Regions from separate parts of the Streptomyces sp. NPDC053750 genome, predicted to be linked through region 2. Evidence: riboswitches for the same ligand, from Rfam matches in the RefSeq annotation. Region 2 holds a riboswitch; the other holds the start of a gene.
What was found. Region 2 has a riboswitch for cobalamin ahead of ACIGO6_RS06005 (hypothetical protein). Riboswitches for the same ligand answer to the same signal wherever they lie in the genome.

Region 1: it holds a riboswitch for cobalamin, as region 2 does, so the genes downstream of both, ACIGO6_RS19100 (ribonucleoside-diphosphate reductase subunit alpha) here and ACIGO6_RS06005 (hypothetical protein) in region 2, are expected to answer to the same signal.

The regions. Positions count from the first base shown of each region.
Region 1 covers NZ_JBITXB010000006.1:173,650-177,051, forward strand. The annotation lists gene mctP (monocarboxylate uptake permease MctP) at 1-1,290, shown strand, start outside; gene ACIGO6_RS19095 (GNAT family N-acetyltransferase) at 1,363-1,869, shown strand; cobalamin riboswitch at 1,912-2,067, shown strand; gene ACIGO6_RS19100 (ribonucleoside-diphosphate reductase subunit alpha) at 2,191-3,402, shown strand, end outside.
Region 2 covers NZ_JBITXB010000002.1:130,202-133,603, forward strand. The annotation lists gene ACIGO6_RS05995 (ATP-grasp domain-containing protein) at 1-253, opposite strand, end outside; gene ACIGO6_RS06000 (cysteine synthase family protein) at 250-1,272, opposite strand; gene ACIGO6_RS06005 (hypothetical protein) at 1,269-2,138, opposite strand; cobalamin riboswitch at 2,387-2,552, opposite strand; gene ACIGO6_RS06010 (ferric reductase-like transmembrane domain-containing protein) at 2,809-3,402, shown strand, end outside.

The DNA of each region.
Region 1 (3,402 bases), on a different contig from region 2:
CACAAGCACGGGTACGTGACGACCTCGGACTTCGTGCGCGGCCGGTTCGGCTCGAAGGGGCTGTCCCTCGCGGTGGCCGTGACCGGCATCCTGGCCACGATGCCGTACATCGCGCTCCAGCTGGTCGGCATCCAGGCCGTGCTGGACGTGATGGGCGTCGGCGGCGGCGAGGACACCAACTGGTTCATCAAGGACCTGCCCCTGCTGATCGCCTTCGGCGTGCTGGCGGCGTACACCTACTCGTCGGGTCTGCGCGCGCCCGCGCTGATCGCGTTCGTGAAGGACACGCTGATCTACATCGTGATCGCGGTGGCGATCATCTACATCCCGATCAAGCTGGGCGGGTTCGACGACATCTTCGCCTCGGCCGGTGACAAGTTCACCGAAGCGGGCAAGGGCGGCCTGGTCCCGGACGCGACGGGGCAGTGGACGTACGCCACCCTGGCGCTCGGCTCGGCGCTCGCGCTCTTCATGTACCCGCACTCGATCACCGCGACGCTGTCCTCGCGCAGCCGCGAGGTGATCCGCCGCAACACCACGATCCTGCCGCTGTACTCGCTGATGCTGGGCCTGCTCGCGCTGCTGGGCTTCATGGCGATCGCGGCCGGGGTCAAGGTGGACAACGGCCAGCTGGCGATCCCGCAGCTGTTCGAGAACATGTTCCCGGACTGGTTCGCGGGCGTGGCCTTCGCGGCGATCGGCATCGGCGCCCTGGTCCCGGCGGCGATCATGTCGATCGCGGCCGCGAACCTCTTCACCCGCAACATCTACAAGGACTTCATCAAGCCGGACGCCACCCCGGCCCAGGAGACCAAGGTCTCCAAGCTGGTGTCCCTGCTGGTGAAGGTGGGCGCGCTGGTCTTCGTCCTCGGCATGGACAAGACGGTCGCGATCAACTTCCAGCTGCTCGGCGGCATCTGGATCCTGCAGACCTTCCCGGCCCTGGTCGGCGGCCTGTTCACCCGCTGGTTCCACCGCTGGGCACTGCTCGGCGGCTGGGCGGTCGGCATGATCTACGGCACGGTCGCCGCGTACGGGGTGGCCTCGCCGACGCAGAAGCACTTCGGCGGCTCCTCGAAGGAGATCCCGGGCATCGGCGAGATCGGCTACATCGGCCTCACCGCCTTCGTACTGAACGTACTGGTCACCGTGGTCCTCACCTTCGTCCTGAAGGCCGTCAAGGCACCCGAGGGCGTCGACGAGACCAAGCCGGGCGACTACACGGCGGACGCGGGCGACCCGGGCGTGGAGGTGGAGCTCCCGCCGGCCACGGCGGGCTCCTCGCACTGATCGCCGGTTCGAGACGGGCCGTCGGAGAAATCCGGCGGCCTGTTGTCGTACCCGTCGGGCACACTCGGCCCCATGGACTTCGAGATCCGGCAGGCGGCACCTGGCGAGTACGACGCCCTCGGCGAGATCACCGCGGGGGCCTATCTCCGCGACGGGCTCCTCGACTTCGGGGAGAGCGACGCGTACCTCGGCGAGCTGCGGAACGTGGCCAAGCGGGCGGCGGCGGCCGAGGTGCTGGTCGCCGCTGCGGACGGCCGGGTGCTCGGCGGCGTGACCTTCGTGCCCCGCGGCGGCCCCATGGCCGACATCGCCGGGTCCGGCGAGGCGGAGATACGCATGCTCGCCGTCACCCGTGAGGCACGCGGCCGCGGGGTCGGCGAGGCGCTCGTGCGGGCCTGCGTCGACCGCGCCCGGGCCGTCGAGGGCTGCGTGCGCGTGGTGCTGTCGACCCAGCGGACGATGCGCACCGCCCACCGCCTCTACGAACGGCTGGGCTTCACCCGCACCCCGGGGCGCGACTGGAACCCGCTGCCGGAGCTCGACGACATCACTCTGCTCACCTATGAGCTGACACTCTGAGACCGGCGCGACACAACATCTGGGGGTGCTCACGGAACCCGACACAAGATGTATGCTCTTGCTCGCTGTCGCCGCAGGGGAATCCGGTGCGAATCCGGAACTGTCCCGCAACGGTGTACTTGCGTGTTTCCGCACGTCTTTCGCACGTGCGTCCACGCATGGTCAGTCCGAGGACCTGCCGACAGTGCGCCCGGCCGTCCCGGCCCGGGTGCCATGACGTCCGGGCCTCGTGGAGTGGGCCGGTGGACGCGACGCCGCGTGCGCTCGTGAGCTGCCCCCTGCCCTCCGCCAGGCCCCGTGCCGAGCGAGGGAGTGCCCCACGTGACCATCGCGCCAGCCGATCCGGCTTCAGCGACCCCGGCGACGGCGACCGAGGAACCCGACGGTCCCGGTGCCGCCCTGCTGCGGACGCTGACCGGGCTGACCGCCGACCTCCCCGGCGCCGACCCCGGCCGGGTCGCCGCCGCCGCACTGCGCGGCCGGTCCGCGCACGCCGACGAGACGGAGCTGCGGGAGCTGGCCACGGAGGCCGCGGCCGGCCTGATCGCGGAGGACCCCGCGTACTCCCGGCTGGCCGCCCGGCTGCTGACCACCGGCATCCGCGCCGAGGCCGCCTCCCAGGGCGTCACGACCTTCACCGAGTCCGTCGCCACCGGCCACCGCGAGGGTCTGATCGCCGACCGCACCGCCGCGTTCGTACGGCTGCACGCGGACCGTCTGGACGCGCTGATCGACCCGTCCGCCGACGACCGCTTCGGCTACTTCGGCCTGCGCACGGTGCACAGCCGGTACCTGCTGCGGCACCCGATCACCCGCAAGGTCGTCGAGACGCCCCAGCACTTCATGCTGCGGGTGGCCGCCGGGCTCGCCGAGGACGACACCGCCCGCTCGGCGGAGGAAGTCGCCGCGCTCTACGGCCTGATGAGCCGCCTCGACTACCTGCCCTCCTCCCCCACCCTCTTCAACTCCGGCACCCGGCACGCCCAGATGTCGTCCTGCTACCTCCTGGACTCCCCCAAGGACGAGCTGGACTCCCTCTACGACCGCTACCACCAGGTCGCCAACCTCTCCAAGCACGCGGGCGGCATCGGCATCGCCTACTCCCGCGTCCGCGCCCGCGGTTCGCTGATCCGCGGCACCAACGGGCACTCCAACGGCATCGTCCCGTTCCTCAAGACGCTGGACGCCTCGGTCGCCGCGGTGAACCAGGGCGGCCGGCGCAAGGGCGCGGCGGCGGTCTACCTGGAGACCTGGCACGCGGACATCGAGGAGTTCCTGGAGCTCCGCGACAACACCGGCGAGGACGCCCGCCGCACGCACAACCTGAACCTCGCGCACTGGGTGCCGGACGAGTTCATGCGCCGGGTGGACGCCGACGGGCAGTGGTCGCTGTTCTCGCCCTCGGACGTGCCCGAGCTGGTCGACCTGTACGGCGAGGAGTTCGACGCCGCCTACCGCAAGGCCGAGGCCGCGGGCCTGGCCCGTAGGACGCTTCCCGCCAGGGAGCTGTACGGCCGCATGATGCGCACCCTC
Region 2 (3,402 bases):
CCAGGGTCCAGGTGTCGGTGGAACTGATCAGGCCGCGCAGCCCCGGGACGCGCCGGAGCAGATCGGCGGTTCGTTCCACATCGAAGGTGTCGGTCACGACGACGTCGAGGGCGCCGGCGGGCAGCCGGTCCAGCTCGTAGGCGTAGTAGGCGGGGTCCCGGGTGAGGAGCAGCAGGCGCTCGCCGAGCCGGTCCGCGGCGTGGACCAGATGGCCGAGGCCGAAGGTCAGTGACTCCAGGCAGGCCACGGTCATGCCGCCCGCTCCTTCCAGTGAGCCGGGCAGGGAGTGCGCTGCCACGTCATCCTCGACCAGGGCATGGTCATCTCCTCCGGAGCGCGGATCTCGAGGGGTTTCAGCGCGGCCGGGCCCAGGGCCTCGGCGTGCCGGGCGAACACGCGCTCCACGTAGCGGTGTCCGGTGTCGGCCCCTATCACCAGGTGCAGTCGGTCGGGATGGCGGCGGGCCTCGTACGTCGCCGTCAGATAACCGGCACCGGTGGACAGCCCGGCGAACACCGCGTGCTCGCGCAGCAGGGCGACCGCACCGGCCATGGCGTGGGTGAAGTCCAGCCAGTGCACGGTGTCGTAGATGTGGTGGCGGACGTTGTCGAAGACGATCGACGAGCCGATGCCGGCGATGATCGCCTCGGGATCGTGGTGGTCCTGGCTGCCGAAGGTGACGCTGCCGAAGGGCTGGACGCCGACCAGACGCACCGAGGGGTCCGTGACGCGCAGGCGTTCCACGATGCCGCCGGTCGAGGCTCCGGAGCCCACCCCGCCGACGACGGTCAGTGGTGCGGCCGGGAACTCCGCCGCGATCCGGTCGGCGACCTCTTGGTAGCCGAGGTAGTGGACGTCGTCGTGGTACTGGCGCATCCAGTGGTGATCGGGACGCTCGGCGAGTATCTCGCGCACCCGTCGCACCCGGAGTTCCTGGTCGAGCTTGAGGTTCCGTGACGGTCTGACCTGCTCCACCGTGGTTCCGAGGATCTCCAGTTGGGCGAGGGTGGTGGCGTCGACGGTGGTGGACGCGACGATGTGGCACCGCATGCCGTACCGGTGGCAGGCCAGTGCGAGGGCGTAGGCGTAGATGCCGCTGGAGCTGTCGATCAGGGTCTGGCCCGGACGGACGGTGCCCCGTTCCAGCAGATGGCGGACGGCGGCCAGGGCCGAGTAGATCTTCATCGACTCGAACCGCAGCAGGACCAGGCCGTCGGTGAGCCGGACGAGGTCCGGGACTTTCAGGGCGTCGGCGATGTGGGGGTGGATCACCCGTAGCCTCCTTGGGCGAAGGTGCACTGGTGGCCGAGCGAGTGGAAGAACGCGGAGAGTTCGGACTTGACCTCGGCCCGTGGGCGTGAGGTGAAGAGATAGCCGGCCAGGCAGCCGGTGTGGGCGACGAAGACGCCGTCGGCGCCGAACCGCTCACGATGGGCTTGCAGGCTGCCGAAGGTCGCCTTGGGCAGTACCTCCTGGGACAACGCGGCGCTGGTCGTTGCGGCACGGGCGACGGCGGCCGGGTCACCCGAGTCGAAGCCCTTCAGCAGATCGGTCAGACACCGCTGGTACTCCTCGCCGCGGCGCCGGTAGTGGTCCAGCAGCAGGGGAGTGACGGCGGCGGTGTCCACCGTGCCGGCTTCCGTGACGTAGGCGGTGTGGAAGCCGATGTCCTGGCCCAGCCGCCGCACCACCCGGTGCCGGCCGCTGAGGTACAGGGCGAACTCGTCGAGGAAGACGCTGTCGGCGCGCTCGATGTCCGCCAGGACGCCGAGGACCACGTCCGTGTCGTACGGGAGGGAGAAGACGCGGAACAGGCAGCGCAGCGTCGCCACGATGTCCGCGGTGGAACTGGCCATCCCCACGCCCACCGGCAGTTCGGAGTGGGTGTGCCAGTCGCCCGGGGGCAGGGCGAGGCCGTAGTGGTCCAGGAAGAGCCGGGCCGCTGTTGCCGACTTCTCACCCAGTGCCAGCGGACGCGGTGGTCCGGCCGTCGTCCTCGGTGTGAAGTACACCCAGGAGTGACGGTCCACGGGAAAGGACACCACCGCGATCTCAGGATCGGTGCCTGCTCGCAGCGGTCCCTGGTACAGCTCGCCCAGGGTGCCGTGGCAGACACCGGACACCGTGCCGACAGCCACGTCCGGTTCCTGGAGGACGCCCGCGACGGGTCCGAGGCTCGTTTGTCCCGGTCCGTCGGACGACACGTCGACCCGGGGTCGGTACGGCCGACGCGAACCGGCTGGGTCCCGCACGCCATCCTCCTCCGTACCGGGCCTTGCACACCGACAGGGAAGGAGGCGCGGCCACACGCACGACGTACGACCACCCATACCGCCGACCCAGTCCACGAGGTCACGTGCACAGCCCGCGCGGGACGCGGGCGCAGTGGCAGGTCTTCGGACTCGCGGGCACGTCCGCCGAAAGGGCGGACACCTACCGGCCGTCTCTTCCCCGGCCCTGACGCGGGCCCAGTGACATCGACGGCTTTCGTTCCCACTCACCGCTGCGGGACAGTCCCGGACTCGCACCGGGTTCCCTCTTGCGTCGCACCACCGGGCGTCCGGGCGGACGGGAGGCGCGAACCGACTGCGTGTATCAGCGTAGAGGCGCTCGTATTCCTGCGACAGTGGGGCTTCGGCGGTTGTCTTGAATGTGGAGGGAAGGCGGAAACCAGGTGTGCCACGCTCAGTTCTCGTGGCGGCTCTGGCCGGATAACGCCTCTGGGGATCGCCGTCCCCTCGGCCAGACTTGTTGTCTCACGCCACATGCGCACCGCTGCTGCGATGGCCCGTGCCCGGGAGGCCCCTGATGACGTCAGACGTGAGGCCGGACGAGGACGGGGCAGTAGTCCCGCCCGGACGACGACGGCTTCCCGGTGACCGCGTGGCGCTGCGCGGCGACCTGCGGTCCGCCCTGCCCGACGCCACCGCGGCGGTGGTGGTCACAGTGCTCGTGTTCGCCCTCCTGTGGGCGCGCATGGACTCGGGCGCTTCGGACACCGTCGCGGTCATGCCGTTCATGGACGATCCCGGCACCTACTGGATGTACTTGCTCAGCCAGGCGTTCGGCTGGTCGGGGCTGCTGTGGGCGTGGGGCACGGTCATGCTCGGTCTGCTGCTGTCGGGGCCGCGCCCCGCCCGGCTGCCGGTCTCGCGGCAGGTGCTGGAGCGCTGGCACCGCACCACGAGCCTGACGACCATGGCACTGATGTTCGCCCACGCGCTGATGTTCGCGGCGGAACTCGTGCGCTACGAGACGAAGGTGGACTGGGCGGAGAGGTTGTGGGTGGCCTTCGCCGACAGCTTCGTGCCCGGTTGGTACGACTCCGGCACCGGCCGGATCGCCATCCCGCTCGGCCAGGGTGCCCTGTACCTGGCGATTCCGCTGGGGCTGTTGTTCTAC